2 regions of the Shewanella sp. VB17 genome follow, and region 2 is predicted to be linked to the other one. Evidence: predicted binding sites of a transcription regulator. Region 2 holds the regulator's gene; the other holds the start of a gene.

Region 1 (8,308 bases), 1.2 Mb from region 2:
CTTTATTTTTTACTGCTATTGTCTTCCTCGTAATGTCACCGGGGCCTGATTTAGTGTTGATTTCCACTTACTCTTCTACAAAAGGCTTTAATGCAGGACTAATGATATCAATAGGTGTATTTAGTGCTGGTATTTTACAAACATTACTCGTTGCATTTGGTTTAGGGCAATTAATGCAATCTATTCCCATGTTTGCATATGCTATAAAAATAGTTGGAGCATTATATTTAAGTTATTTAGGCATAAAAATGTTACTCAGCTGGTACCGTAATAACTTACAAAGTAGTCAAACTAACATTACTGAAAATGTAACTAACCTGAGCCTTATCAATAAGGGGCTCTTAAATAATTTACTTAATCCAAAGGCTTTATTGTTCTTTAGTTTGTTTTTACCTCAATTTACTACTGGTACGGGTTCTCTTTCTGTCCAAATTTTAATATTAGGTTTTATGCTAAGTTTTTTTGCTTTATTGGTTAATAGTATTTTTTCAATAATATTGAGTCAGTTTGGTAGCTTAGTAGGCAATAAATTAAGTTTAGGACGGCATATAGAGGGTTTATTAGGGGTTATCTTTTTAAGTCTGGCCACTCGTTTAGCCATTAGTCAGTAGAGTGGGCTAATCGATCCAGCATCATATGGCAGCCGAGTCCTTATTCTGGTAGTTGAACACGCCAACGACTGGAAAATAGACAGTTTGCTGTTTTCGCTCTGATCAATATTCTAGCAAGCTATTAATTTCCCCTTAATGGGGCATTAGGTGACATTATCAAGTTGAGGTGGTAAATGGATATTCGAATTGGTGAATTAAGAAATGAAAAAGTGGTAACGTTATTAAAGATACATCATGAGGACATGCTTTCTCACTCACCACCTGAAAGTGTTCACGCACTAGATTTAAGTGCTCTTGAATCACCCAATGTCACTTTTTGGAGTTTCTGGGTAAATGAGGAGTTAGCAGGAATTGGTGCTTTAAAAGAATTAGATAAAGAGCATGGAGAAATCAAATCAATGCGTACATCAACGAATCAATTACGTAAAGGCATCGCTCGTAAGCTATTGGAACATATTATACGTCAAGCGAATATTCGTTCGTATAAAAAACTGAGCTTGGAAACTGGCACTATGAATGCTTTTTTACCAGCACAGAAGCTTTATCTACAATTTGGTTTTCAAGAGTGTGAACCATTTGGTGGTTATAAAGAAGATCCTTATAGTATGTTTATGACAAAAGATATTGTGTCGTTGAGCGATTCTTTGGTCGTTTAAGCACGAGTGGCTGGTAAACATGGTGGATTTAACACGAGAGTCAATGAAGCAAGGTGTTGAAGAATATATTAGGTATTACCACCATGAACAGGTGCATATAACGCTCGGTGACTTAACGCCAATCAAGCACAAAGTCAGATGTCTGGTTGTGCTTAATCAGGCTAGTATAGGGAGGGTGATGAGAGGGGAGTCGCTTGATACCTGAGCCGATACGGGTTATCGAACTCAGGTTAGTGGGATGATATTGTTAGCTTGATGTGGTGACTGCTTTACCCACAGCGGTTATGTAATGAGCGCTCAGTTCAAGATCCAGATCTGAGTTTGGGCTACAGCAGCATGGTAAACATTCGTCTTTTTCTAGGTGTGCCAATGGTTGAAGATGGTAAGTCACAGAGCCACTGATCACCTTGGTTTTACAGGCGCCGCAATAGCCATTGCGGCATTCTGAGAAAAGTTGAATCTTTTTTTGCTCAAGTGCCATTAAGATATTGCAGTGCTGCTCAGTAAAAAGCGCCACAGGTTGACCTTGCAAACTGATAATAGGCGCTTTTTTTAAACGAGGATTAAAGGTCAAAGTCTTCAAACTCACTTTCATCAATGGACGAATCTATTTGACCAACAAGGTACGATGACACTTCCACTTCTTGTGGGGCAACTTGCACGGAATCACTTTCTAACCAGGTTCTCATCCAAGGTAGCGGGTTGGTTATTTCTGGGTAGGGCTGGGCTAAATTAACCGACTTCATGCGCTCGTTAGTTATAAACTCAACATATTGACATAAGATTTGTTCGTTTAGGCCGATCATGGATCCGTCTTTGAACAAGTACTTAGCCCATTCTTTTTCTTGTTCGGCAGCTTTAACAAACAAATCGTACGCTTGCTGTTCACACTCTTTGGCTATCTCGCCCATTTCTGGATCGTCATTGCCCGTTTGCATGATTTTGATGATGTGTTGCGTACCGACCAAGTGTAAGGCTTCATCACGGGCGATTAAGCGGATAATTTTAGCATTCCCTTCCATGACCCTACGTTCAGCAAAGGCAAAAGAGCAAGCGAAACTGACGTAAAAGCGAATGGCTTCTAATGCATTAACTGACATCATACAAAGGTAGAGGGCTTTTTTAATTTCACGTTGGGTGACAATCAATTCTTTACCATTGATGACGTGAGTACCTTCACCGAGCAGATGAAAGGCTTGAGTTAATTCAATCAAGACATCATAGTATTGAGCAATGTCAGCTGCACGCTTTAAAATTTCTTTATTTTCAACAATATCTTCGAAAATAACGGATGGATCATTAACGATATTACGAATAATGTGTGTGTAAGAGCGTGAGTGGATGGTTTCAGAAAAAGACCAAGTTTCAATCCAAGTCTCAAGCTCAGGCAAGGATATCAAAGGTAAGAAGGCTACGTTAGGCGATCGTCCTTGAATGGAGTCAAGCAGGGTCTGGTATTTTAAGTTAGAGATGAAAATGTGTTTTTCATGATCTGGAAGGCTCGCATAATCAATTTTATCTTTGCTGACATCGACTTCTTCTGGGCGCCAAAAAAAAGAAAGTTGTTTCTCAATCAACTTTTCAAACACTTCATATTTTTGTACGTCGTAACGTGCAACGTTGACCGACTGTCCTAAAAACATAGGTTCTAGACGTGCATCATTAGGTGTTTGACAAAAAGTAGAGTAGGCCATTTTTTTTCCAGAATAATGGGGCATTGTGCCCCAGTTTACATTGATAACAAACTCAGTGCTATTGCATTGAGACTGGGTAAAGTTGGTTAAATCTTACACGCACCGCCAGCACAGTCATCGTCTTCTTGTTCGACGCTGACCATGTCATCATGGTTGTCTGATGCACCATCACGTGTGTTGTGATAGTAAAGCGTTTTAATACCAAGTTTGTACGCATTAAGCAGATCTTGTAGCAAGACTTGCATGGGGACTTTTTGGTTATCAAAACGGGATGGATCATAGTTAGTGTTGGCTGAAATGGCTTGATCGACAAACTTTTGCATCAAACCAACCAGCTGTAAGTAACCCTCGTTATTTGGCATTTGCCACAGTAGTTCATAGCTGTGTTGGTATTTATTAAAATCAGGGACCACTTGCTTCAACTGACCATCTTTACTCGATTTGACACTAATAAGACCTCGTGGTGGTTCAATGCCATTGGTTGCATTGGAGATCTGTGATGATGTTTCTGAGGGCATTAATGCCGACAGTGTTGAATTGCGTAGCCCATGAGTCACGATATCTTGGCGTAGTGTGTCCCAATCCATGTGCAGCGGCTCATCACAAATTGCATCGAGTGCCCGTTTGTATGTGTCGATGGGCAACACACCTTTAGAATAGGTCGTTTCATGAAATGCCGGACAAGGGCCTTGCTCTTTAGCCAAGTTCATTGAGGCTTTCAAGAGGTAGAACTGAATGGCTTCGAATGTCTTGTGGGTAATGTTATTGGCAGAGCCATCTGAATACCGCACGCCTTCTTTGGCTAAGTAGTTGGCAAAATTGATCACGCCTATGCCTAAAGTGCGACGGTTCATGGATGATTTTTCAGCTGCGATCAAGGGGTAATCTTGGTAATCGAGCAAATTATCCAGCGCACGAACAGCCAGATCGGCAAGGGGTTCAAGCTCTGCTAGGTCTTTAATCGCCCCTAAATTTAATGCTGATAAGGTGCAAAGGGCTATTTCGCCTTCGGGATCATTAACATTGTTTAGTGGTTTGGTGGGCAGCGCAATTTCAAGGCACAAGTTAGATTGTCTGATCGGAGCCACTTTGCTGTCAAAAGGACTGTGAGTATTGCAGTGATCGATATTTTGAATGTAGATCCGCCCAGTAGAGGCGCGCTCCTGCATCATTAAACCAAACAACTCTGTGGCTTTTATTTGTTGCTTACGTACCGTAGGATCGGCTTCATATTGAAGGTAAAGGCGATCAAACTCGTCTTGATCTTCAAAGAAAGCATCGTATAGCCCTGGTACATCCGATGGGCTGAATAAACTGATCACCCCGCCTTTGATCAAGCGCTGATACATGAGTTTATTCAGTTGTACACCGTAATCAAGATGGCGAACGCGGTTGTCATCGACGCCTCGATTATTTTTTAATACCAGTAATGACTCCACTTCAAGGTGCCATAATGGGTAAAACAATGTGGCAGCACCACCACGTACGCCACCTTGAGAACACGATTTTACTGCTGTTTGAAAATACTTGAAAAAAGGCAAGCAACCAGTATGAAATGCTTCGCCCCCACGGATAGGGCTGCCTAATGCTCGAATACGGCCGGCGTTAATGCCGATGCCAGCACGTTGACTGACATATTTAACGATGGAAGAGGCTGTGGCGTTGATGGAATCTAAACTATCATCACACTCAATTAATACACATGAGCTGAATTGGCGTGTGGGTGTGCGTACGCCCGCCATGATCGGGGTGGGTAGCGAAATTTTAAAGGTCGATACCGCATTGTAAAAACGCTTAATGTACTCTAAACGCGTCTCACGTGAATAATTGGCAAATAAACAGGCTGCAACTAATATATAGAGAAATTGTGCGCTCTCATAAATTTCGTGTGTAACACGGTTTTGCACCAGATATTTACCTTCTAGCTGTTTGACAGCTGCGTAGGAAAAATCCATGTCACGCCAATGGTCGATATATCCGTCCAAGATATCGAGCTCTTCACGACTGTAATCTTGAAGAATATGGGTATCATATTTGCCCATTTCAACCAATTTAACAACGTGATCATACAACTTTGGGGGTTCGAATTGACCAAAGGCTTTTTTACGCAAATGAAATATCGCTAAACGGGCAGACAAAAACTGATAATCAGGCGATTCTGGAGAGATAAGATCGGCAGCAGCTTTAATGATAGTTTCATGAATAGCTTCGGTTGGGATCCCATCAAAAAACTGCAAGTGAGAACGAAGTTCTACCTCAGAGACCGATACATTGGTTAGGTCTTTTGCTGCCCATGTGATCACACGGTGAATTTTCTCGAGATCGATGATTTCGCGTTCGCCACTGCGTTTTGTGACTTTCAAATTACTGTTCATAAGGTCCTGGTTTATATAGTGTGTTTGGTGACAGAAAAAACGGTTGTTTTAAGATCCCATGCTATGCATCAGTCAATGGTGTGGAAAGATCATTTTCATGATAAAAACAATACATCTTTAGTGTCTCTAACAGTGACTTACACACTACATATGGTGTTTTTTAATTGATAATGTACAAGATAGTGAGGTTTTGGTGATTTAGCAAGTATGAATTTGACTCGGGATCTGGGTACATCTTGTGGATAAGTTGAGGATAAAAATAGGGGTTAGCGATGACTTACCTTTAGTGACCTTTGCTTGTGGGTCTGCTGGGGTTTGCTGTCATTTTGAGCAGGTGTTGGCAGTATAAATTTACTTCGATCGATTGGCGATCTTTTGGCTATTTTTGTTGATCATCCGCTAAAAAATAATCAGATAAAATGAACGACTTTGGCTGCTGAAACATTAAAATCGCAACCACATCTTGAGGTGAATGAAAAGCATAATTTTTACGTTCATTGATTTGATCTTACCGTTAGAATAAGCGGGCTTTTGAGAGGTGTAAAAGGAATAGGGTTTTGTGTGAGTATCAGTGACTCTGATGGCATGTGTTGTTAACGATATTAAAAGCTGGCAGCACAAATGGATGCGTTTCCTCGACGTATCTTTGTGCGTAACCAGCCTAACAACGACTAGTTCAACTGAGCAGATTGGTGCTGTAAAATGTCAATGACATCTTGAGGTGAATGGACGGTGTGATCTTGTGGCCACAGTTCTGGCCTGTCGTCAGGTGCAATGTACCCCCACATTGCGATAGCCCCTAACATTTTGGTGTTAGCGGCAGCAACTAAGTCTCGTTCAGCATCGCCTAAATAGAGAATATGCTCAGGTGCACAGTTGATTTGCTGAGCGGCCAGTAGCATGGGCGCAGGATCAGGTTTGGGCACCCGAGTGCTGTCACCACTTATCACGGTTTTCATGCTAGCCGTTAGCCCTAATACATCGAGCAGCGGACGAGTAAAACGGGCGGGCTTATTGGTCACAATACCATAAGGGATGGATTGTGCATCCAAATAATCAAGCAGGGCCGCGATCCCCTCAAATAGGTGGCTATGTTGGCCGTTGATTTGAGCATAATGGCGGAGTAGTCCTTGTTGTATGTTGATTTGCTCAGCTTCAGTCATATTCGGTTGTGCAGCTTTAGCCATGGCTAAGCTGCCGTTGGAGGCGGTGTGACGCATCTCATCGAATATGACTTGTGGGTAATGATATTCAGCTAAACTTAGATTGAGCGCCGCAACCAGATCGGGGGCGGTGTCAACTAAGGTGCCGTCGAGATCAAATAATACCGCTTTAATGATTGGTTTGCTACAAACTGGGGAGATATCGGTCATTAATCTTGGCTCTTTTTTGTTGCTATCATATAGTTAACATCAACACGCTTGGTATAGCGAAATGTGTCGGTGAGTGGATTGAAGGTGATGCCTGTGGCATTTTCACAAAAAAGTTCTGCATGTTCTGCCAATGAGATTAGCTCTGAAGGTTTAATAAATTTTTTATGATCATGTGTGCCTATCGGTAGCATTTTAAGCAGGTATTCTGCTCCTAATATGGTTTCAACATAAGCACGCAGGTTGCGATTAATGGTGGAAAAGAAAGCATAACCACCAGGCTTTAGCATATCTGCACAGGCTTGGATCACCGATTGTGGGTTAGGGACATGCTCTAACATTTCCATGCAGGTGATGACATCATAAGCTTGTAGGTGGTTATCTCGATGTGATTCTGCCGTGTCTTGTATATAGTGAACATCAACGCCCATTTCCAGTGCGTGCAGTCTGGCGACATCTAAAGGCTCTGTGCCCATATCGAGTCCGTCGACGTTAGCGCCAATGCGGGCCATACTTTCTGATAAAATCCCACCGCCGCAGCCGACATCGAGAATACGTTTACCAAATACGCCGCCACAGGTTTGATCAATGTAGTTTAGACGCAAAGGATTTAATTGATGCAGCGGCTTAAATTCGCCTTCTGGATCCCACCAGGTGACGGCCATTTTTTCAAATTTGGCTATTTCATTGGGATCGACATTGATTGCTTTTTGCGTATCTTGCTGCACGGTATATCACCTGTAAGCTGTATGTTGTTCTTCATTATACCTATCGGTATTCATAAGCCCAAGAAGAATGGGGTGATATTTTAACGAATTGATTGAAATGGTGAACATGGTAAAGAAAGGTAAATATATCTTTGATGAATCGTTAATTTATCGCGAATTTTCAATAGGGTCTGGCGGCAAAAAATAACTGTGTTAGAATGATAAATCACGTTTTCAGGCTCGGTAATTTTACTCTCCAATTTTGGGTGTTGAATTATCGACTAAAATTCAAGGGATCGAGCAGTTTATGACTGATCTGGCTTCATCTATAACTCCAATTAATATTGAAGACGAATTAAAAAATTCATATCTAGATTACGCCATGAGTGTGATCGTAGGCCGAGCATTACCCGATGTTCGCGATGGTTTAAAACCAGTGCACCGTCGCGTATTGTTCGCGATGAGTGAGCTTAAAAACGATTGGAATAAACCTTATAAAAAATCGGCTCGTGTTGTTGGCGATGTTATTGGTAAGTACCACCCACATGGTGATACAGCTGTTTACGATACTATTGTTCGTTTAGCTCAGCCCTTCTCAATGCGTTATCCCTTGATTGATGGGCAAGGTAACTTTGGTTCAGTCGATGGTGATGCTGCCGCGGCAATGCGTTATACCGAAATTCGCATGGACAAAGTGGCGCATCAACTATTAGCCGATCTTGACAAAGAGACAGTGGATTTTGTGCCTAACTACGATGGCACCGAATTTATTCCTGCGGTATTGCCTACCCGGATCCCCACCTTGCTGGTCAATGGTTCATCGGGTATTGCTGTTGGGATGGCGACGAACATTCCGCCACACAATCTAAGTGAAGTGCTCGCCGGTTGTTTAGCG
Region 2 (8,308 bases):
CCGCAAACAGATAGAATGGTTTATAGTCTACAACCACTTCTTATATTTAGATTTATGGTTCTCAATGTTTATAGACCACATTTACAATTAATCATCATAATATAAAGGCTTCATTGTAAAAGATTTGCAGCACATCTATGGCCAGCAAATCCGCTGATGTTGAAAAAGAGATATTGACGGATTAAGCAAACTGCTATCATTTATATGCCTATAGCGAGCGAATTCAAAGTACGGCAAAAAATCCTTTTCCGCTAAATGGTTCATTTATTTTGATTTGGCCTCTATATATTGCTGTGCTTGATGATAATATGCATCAAATTTACCTTCAGATTTCATTTGTTTAAACACATCAGCCAACGTAATGGCAAGATCGCTGTGGCGCTTATTCAGGTAACCATAAGCGGATATACTTTCTAAGCGAGTAAGCATTTTTATGTCACTATCGATAAATTCAGGAGTGGCTAATAGTCCCGTCGCTATTTGTTCTGTACCAATATAAACATCTATTCGTCCTCTGAGTAATTTGCGCAAAGATTGGGTTGGGCTCGATGAATTAGTCAACCTGTCAGCACTCACGTATTGAGACAACCGTTGGCCTGCCAAATGTTGGCCACGATAATATTCAATTTTATAGTGGCTGTTCTTAACAGCTTCCCAAGAACTAAGGCTAATCGTTGAGTCATGAGCAAAAGCACTCAAATTAACAACGGTGATGGGTTCTTCTATCCTTATCAAATTAGGGTGTTCATCACCATAGGTTTCTCCCCTCACAATTTCACCGTCTATTTTCCCTAAATCGGCCATTAAGCTAGCTCTGATAGCAGGCAAAACAATATATGAAAATTTGATGTTAAGCCGAGTCAGTGCCTCTGAATAAATTAATTCGCTCCATTTCATATGGATGTTGGTATCAGGATCGATAAAAAACGATAGGGTAATATTTTTCTCATTAGCTTGCGCCACTATGTGAAACATAAATAATAAAAAAATCAAATTAATCTGATGGATTATTCGCCACATTTGTGAGTATTCACTAAGTTAGATAGGTAGTTTGATCATAGTTTACTTTTCTTTGTTACAGACAAAGATAATAGTCAATGATTGAGCTTACCAATTATATTATTGTAACGTCCCTCGAATTTTTCAATTAAAATCAAACAACATGTTTATATTCCAGTATGCTGACGCAAAAAAGCAGCACCTTTGACTTACATGTAACCCCCCAGCTGGATTTCACGCCAAAATATCCTAAAATTATTTGTGAAAAATACCGAATAACACTCTCAGCACCAGAAAACTAACAGAAACCATCATCAATTAGCCATCGTTAGAGTCGGCAATCTTTACGTGAAGTCTAAGGGAAATACAATGAACAACATGGACGCTATCACCCTTATCAGCATTATTGCTTTTATGAGTCTATTAACACCAACTACTGCATTTTCTGCTCCTGCTGCCAATGTAAAAACCTCAATCGATAGAACAGAGACAACCAACAATATAAAAGAAAAACTCATTTTACCTTATATATTCAGTAGTGATTCCATGGGACTCAATGTGGGTGTAGGTGGCATGTTAAGTGGCTATTACCAAAAGCAAATGACCCTTGGAGGGACGGTATTTGGCGGCGACGTGAGTAGAGGAGTAGGCCTTGGGGTTTGGAATTTTAAATTGCCAAAGACTGAACGCTTCTTTCTAAGTACTTATGGCTTTTTAGGTTATTACCCCGAACAACGTGCGTACACAGGTAATAGACAATCGTTTATTCCTGCAGGCACACCACTTCCGGGCAGTAACGATTCCTCCAACTTACAATTTTTAGAAGCCGATGGCTCATCAAACTGGTTTGATGTGAAATTTGAATATGCTCTGCCAATCGGGGCCACTAGAGATAAAGGCATGGTCGAATATAGGCTCAAAAATGGCTTATTAATTTCAGAACCTAGTGGAGGTAAAGAATGGAATCCTCTTAAAAGTGGTGCAACCGTGGCAGTATTGCGCCAATTTAATCGTTACCAAAGTTTCGAATTCGCTAATGAAGAGCTCGATGGCACCATTCATGCCATAGAGTTGGGTATTTTATATGACAACACCGATTTTTCAGTCAACCCATCAAAGGGAAGTAGCCAGTATTTTTCAATTTCAAATGACGCAGCATGGTTAGACTCAGATAATAAATGGACCTTTATGAATCTCGACATGAGTAAATATTTTTCACTTGGAGAGTCTGCTTATGCCAGTCAACGAATTGTAGCACTTAATTTTTGGACTGGATACTCACCTTCTTGGGAAATAGAATACGACAATATTGGTGGCAGAAAGGTGGTTAACAATGCTCCCTATAACGAAGGAGCAACCTTAGGAGGGTTTTATCGTATGCGGGGTTTTGATCAAAATCGTTTCCATGATAAAGCCGCTATCTATACCACTGCTGAGTACCGCTATACCCTAAAATATAATCCGATAGAGGATGTGAATTGGCTTAAATTTCTAAAACTTAATTGGTTTCAAATTGTGGGTTTTGTTGAAGCAGGTAGAGTCTCACCTGAATATACTGTCAACACATTATTCTCAGATCTTAAAATGGACTATGGGGTTTCATTAAGGGCATTAATGGCAGGGATAGTGATTCGGTTCGACGTCGCACATTCAGATGAATCGACAAATAGTTGGATAATGGTAGACCATCCTTTTTAATTTACGCATCCTCGTTAAAATATTAAAGACTGCTTTAGGATGCTGATGAAAAAGCAGATGAACATGGCAGCACAAGCATATCGAAACAACAATATTGTCCTTATTACATCAGTGCTGACATGAACTAGGCTTCTCATCTTCACAGATACTATTTTGAAATATACTCTGTTACTTCTAAGCCAAAACCAGAAAGTGAATGATAACGCTTTGGTGAGCTCAATAAACGCATTTTAGTCACCCCCAGACTCGCTAGGATCTGTGAACCGACTCCCACGAGACGAGAACTTCCTTTCCATTTAACAGCAGCAACAGACTGCCCACTGTCTTCAAGTTCAAACGCTTTCACTTTAGCTAAAATATCGCTGCTATGTTCTAGGTTACCCAGTAAAACAAGTACCCCTCCTTCATCAGCAATGCGTTCCATTGCTTTCTCTAACGGCCAGCTACGCTGCTGATCACGCTCAGAGTGAAGTAAATCATTAAAAGTATTTTGCAAATGAACCCGCACTAATACCTGTTCTTTCACTTCACCTTTGACAAGAACATAATGTAATTGATTATCAATAGTATCCCTAAAAGTTACCATATCAAACTCGCCGAAGCGTGTTGGCAACTTACACTGAGCTTCACGAACAACTGTCGTCTCTTGGGTGTTTCGGTATTCAATTAAATCTGCAATCGTACCCATTTTAAGCCCATGCTCCTTGGCAAAGACCTCTAGATCAGGACGACGAGCCATAGTGCCATCATCATTGAGAATTTCAACAATAACAGAGGATGCTTCAAACCCTGCTAGACGCGCTAAATCGCATCCAGCTTCAGTGTGACCAGCACGAATAAGCACACCGCCTTCTTTAGCCATTAACGGAAAAATGTGACCAGGTTGAACAATATCTGTCGGCTTAGCATCTTTGCCTACAGCCGCAAGCACAGTAACAGCACGATCTTGAGCTGAAATCCCCGTAGTGACTCCTTCTGCTGCTTCAATAGAAACAGTAAAATTAGTCGAAAATTGGGCGTTATTATCCTTTACCATTAATGGTAAATGTAACTGCTGACAACGAGCTTGAGTGAGTGTCTGACAAATTAACCCCCGACCAAATTTAGCCATGAAATTGATCGCTTCTGCCGTCACCATGTTGGCAGCCATGATCAGATCACCTTCATTTTCTCTGTCTTCATCGTCCATCAAAATAACCATTTTGCCTAGGCGAATATCTTCGATGATATCTTCTATACTGTGTAACGACATTATAAGGCCTTAATTTTTATTACTAATATAAATAGTTTCATTTCTGTTGTTCATCACTAACGTAAAAAACCTGAGCGAGCTAACAGATCCATGGTGACCGTTGACTCAGGCACGTCAGGCTTGTCGCTGTCATAATTCATTAAGCGTTCTAAGTGACGGGCAATAAGATCAACTTCAATATTGACGGTATCACCCATTTTCAAATCAACTAACGTCGTTTCACCTGCAGTATGAGGAACAATCGTCAATCTAAAACGGTTACCACTCACTTCATTGACCGTCAAGCTCACACCATCAATCGTGATTGAACCTTTATGGGCAATATAACGCGCTAAATGAGCAGGCGCTGTTAGCCAAAATTCAATCGCCTTACCACGATACTGCCTGTCATCGACACGCGCCACACCATCCACATGACCACTGACCATATGGCCACCAAGGCGAGTAGTGGGTGTTACCGCCTTCTCAAGGTTAACTTTATCGCCAACCTGATAATGAGAGAAACCTGTTAAGCTAACCGTTTCTGCTGATATGTCAGCAACATAACCATCATTCATGCACGCCACAACGGTAAGGCATACGCCATGAGTAGCAATACTATCACCAAGACGTACATCACTCAGATCTAGCTTACCGCTCGCGACGCTAAGGCGTATATCATCACCACGGCGTTCTATTTTACGCAGCGAACCTACTGATTCAATAATTCCAGTAAACATAATTACGACCTTATAGCTAATGTTAAGCGGGTATCTACCCCAACTTTACGTTCATCAATGAGAGTTATCTTCGGCACATCAGACATCACTTGGTGATCTGCCATCGTGAGTAAATTGCGCCCAGCAGAGCCTAAAATTTTCATCGCTTGGTACAGGATTAACTCATCGGCATAACCTTGTGCTATCACGCTCCCAGCTAAAGTTGCACCAGCTTCAATAAGCACCGCATTACAACTTTTACCAAGGTATTCAAATAGTTCATTTAAGCTAACTCGTCCTGACGCATCAGCTGACAATGTTATCTGGCTAACATGAGATGGCCAATGAGCTTGTTCAGATACAGGATAATCTACGCATGATACTAACAGGATCGGATCTGTAATAGAAAAAAGCTTTGGTGAATGCGTTAAACGAGCACGGCTATCAAGCACAACGCGTAGAGGCTGATGCAGTTCACGTGCTGACAGTGTATGGCTCAGATAACCTAATTCGTTGTGACGTACATTAAGCGATGGGTTATCGGCTAATACCGTTTCAACACCGGTAATGAGGGCGCAATGACGAGCGCGTAATCGCTGTACATCACGGCGGGCATCAGGGCCAGTGATCCATTTAGAAACCCCATTTGATAACGCCGTTTTACCATCAAGACTCGCGGCTAATTTAACCGTGATCCAAGGTAACCCAAGCTTCATTCGCTTCATAAAACCAACATTTATCAAGCTAGCCTCATCACAAAGCAAACCCACATCGACCTGAATGCCCGCATCTTTAAGCATAGCAATACCACGTCCTGACACTTGTGGATTTGGATCTTGCACCGCAACAACAACTCGGCTGATCCCCTGTTTGATAAGTGCTTCAGCACAAGGCGGTGTACGGCCATAATGACTACATGGCTCTAAAGTCACATACACTGTGGCGCCTTTAATACTCAGTTTCGAGCCATGACTGGCCATCTCCAACGCATGAACCTCAGCATGAGGGCCACCAGCCTTAATATGAAAACCTTCACCGATAAGCTGACCATCTTTACTTATCACACAACCAACACATGGGTTTGGACGAGTAGTATAGCGTCCTTTACGCGCCAATTTGATCGCACGGCTCATCATTTCAATATCTTCTACAGACCACATAATGCACTAACCTTGGACTAATACACATTTTCAATAAATTCATTTACTTTTGCAGTTTTGCGATAGCATCACCAAACTCACACACATCTTCAAATGCACGATACACGGAGGCAAAACGAATATAAGCCACTTTATCAAGATTTACTAACTGATCCATCATCAAGTTGCCTATCATTTCAGACTTAATTTCTCGTTCACCCGTAGCACGCAGCATTGATTTAATTTTTGTCAAAGATTGTTCAATTTGATCCATCGATACTGGACGTTTTTCCACTGCTCTGAGCATACCACCCCGCAATTTATCTTCATCAAAAGGTTGACGACTGCCATCTTGTTTTATCACCCGAGGCATCGCTAATTCTGCGCCCTCAAAGGTGGTAAATCTTTCATGACACTCAGCACACTCACGGCGACGCCTAACTTGATGACCATCAGCCACTAAGCGAGAATCGATCACCTTAGTCTCTGTTGCGCTGCAAAATGGACAATGCATTGAACCTCCAGCTGATAATAATAACAATAAAACCAAATTCTTATAGGTGACAATTTTACACCAGAGTATCAAGACACTCAAAGTTAATCATCAGATACAAAAATGACCGCTAAAAAGCGGCCATCGAAGTTTACCTGATTTAACCTTTAAGGTTAACCATAAACAGGAAACTTAGCACACAATTCAAGAACCTGCTGCTTAACACGCTCTATGGTCGCTTCATTACTAATATCATCTAATACATCACACATCCAGTTAGTTAATTCAATCGCCTGTGCTTCTTTAAAACCACGGCGAGTGATAGCCGGAGAGCCAATACGCAGACCAGAGGTCACAAATGGTGAGCGAGGATCATTAGGCACTGAATTTTTGTTAACAGTGATGTTCGCCAAGCCCAAGGCTGCATCGGCATCTTTACCTGTGATATCTTTAGCAATGAGATCAAGCAAAAATAAGTGGTTATCAGTACCACCCGAAACGACATCATAACCACGCTCAATAAACGCGTTAGCCATTGCTTTAGCATTAACAACAACTTGCTCCTGATACGCAGTAAATTCAGGCTCTAATGCTTCTTTAAATGCGACCGCTTTAGCAGCAATAACGTGCATCAAAGGCCCCCCTTGACCACCAGGGAATACCGCTGAATTAAGCTTTTTATAAATGGCTTCATCGTCAATTGCCGACAATATCAAACCACCACGTGGGCCCGCAAGCGTTTTATGAGTGGTCGTGGTAACGACATGAGCATGTGGCAATGGGTTGGGATAAATGCCTGCAGCCACAAGGCCTGCAACATGTGCCATATCGACAAATAGGTAAGCACCAACTTTATCTGCTATCTCACGAAATTTGCCCCAATCAATAATCCCTGAATACGCACTAAAACCGGCAATGACCATTTTAGGTTTATGCTCAATCGCCAAACGCTCAACTTCGGCATAATCTATTTTGCCTGTTGTTTCGTCAATGCCATATTGAACTGCATGATACAATTTGCCAGAAAAGCTCACATGAGAACCGTGAGTCAAATGACCACCATGCGCTAAGCTCATGCCTAGCACAGTATCGCCACCTTCAAGGAGTGCCATAAAAACAGCTGCATTAGCTTGTGAGCCTGAATGAGGTTGCACGTTTGCGTAAGTAGCACCAAAGAGTTCTTTTGCACGTGATATTGCTAATTCCTCAGCAATATCAACATGTTCACAACCACCGTAATAACGCTTCCCAGGGTAACCTTCCGCGTATTTGTTCGTCAGCTGAGAACCTTGTGCTTCAAGTACACGTGGACTGGTGTAATTTTCTGAAGCAATAAGTTCAATATGCTCTTCTTGACGACGAGTCTCATCTTGAATCGCTTGAAACAGTTGTGGATCAAAATCCGCGATATTCATCTCTTTTTTCAGCATTACTGACTCCAGCTGTAAATTCTTATAGTAGGGTTAGCCCATATTCTACAGCGCATTTGACTACAATCACAATCTTTGGAACATGAAATTATTTACTGTTCAACCTGAGTAATGTCCATACTCACACCCAATAGGGACTGTACGTAATATTCACATCTGTTTTACTTTATAAAATTCATAACGTGTTACTTTAATAGCCATTTTAGAAAACACTTTTTTCAATTTTAAACGTGATCATCACTCATATAGAATAAAGAGGTGTTTATTGCTTGCTTAACTATCTAAGCTAAAACTGTTTATCTCTGTTTAGCTTGCCTATTTTATCGAGTAGAATCACTGACATTGTTTTATCAAAGAAGAACACAATCATGGCTCAATTTGTTTATAGCATGCTTAGGGTGGGTAAAATTGTTCCACCGAAAAAGCAGATCCTGAAAGATATTTCTTTAAGTTTTTTCCCCGGTGCAAAAATTGGTGTTTTAGGTCTCAATGGCTCAGGTAAATCAACTTTACTGCGTATTATGGCCGGTATTGATACTGAAATTGAGGGTGAAGCTCGCCCAATGCAAGATTTGAAAATAGGTTATTTACCCCAAGAA

Evidence for each region. Region 2 encodes NrdR, which represses ribonucleotide reductase genes. Its sites were predicted from a motif close to AAACACNANATNTNGTGTTT; they were not measured.
Region 1: the regulator NrdR is predicted to act here: its motif matches at 5,476-5,495, upstream of nrdA (class 1a ribonucleoside-diphosphate reductase subunit alpha).

The regions. Positions count from the first base shown of each region.
Region 1 covers NZ_JABRVS010000001.1:2,802,142-2,810,449, forward strand. Annotated here, with positions in the region: gene HQQ94_RS12025 (LysE family translocator) at 1-611, shown strand, start outside; gene HQQ94_RS12030 (GNAT family N-acetyltransferase) at 785-1,267, shown strand; gene HQQ94_RS23080 (hypothetical protein) at 1,311-1,472, shown strand; gene yfaE (class I ribonucleotide reductase maintenance protein YfaE) at 1,515-1,862, opposite strand; gene nrdB (class Ia ribonucleoside-diphosphate reductase subunit beta) at 1,831-2,961, opposite strand; gene nrdA (class 1a ribonucleoside-diphosphate reductase subunit alpha) at 3,048-5,336, opposite strand; gene HQQ94_RS12055 (HAD family hydrolase) at 6,008-6,709, opposite strand; gene ubiG (bifunctional 2-polyprenyl-6-hydroxyphenol methylase/3-demethylubiquinol 3-O-methyltransferase UbiG) at 6,709-7,434, opposite strand; gene gyrA (DNA gyrase subunit A) at 7,721-8,308, shown strand, end outside.
Region 2 covers NZ_JABRVS010000001.1:4,018,914-4,027,221, forward strand. Annotated here, with positions in the region: gene HQQ94_RS17375 (ABC transporter substrate-binding protein) at 265-963, opposite strand; gene HQQ94_RS17380 (BamA/TamA family outer membrane protein) at 1,369-2,697, shown strand; gene ribBA (bifunctional 3,4-dihydroxy-2-butanone-4-phosphate synthase/GTP cyclohydrolase II) at 2,846-3,949, opposite strand; gene HQQ94_RS17390 (riboflavin synthase) at 4,006-4,668, opposite strand; gene ribD (bifunctional diaminohydroxyphosphoribosylaminopyrimidine deaminase/5-amino-6-(5-phosphoribosylamino)uracil reductase RibD) at 4,671-5,807, opposite strand; gene nrdR (transcriptional regulator NrdR) at 5,851-6,300, opposite strand; gene glyA (serine hydroxymethyltransferase) at 6,453-7,709, opposite strand; gene ettA (energy-dependent translational throttle protein EttA) at 8,078-8,308, shown strand, end outside.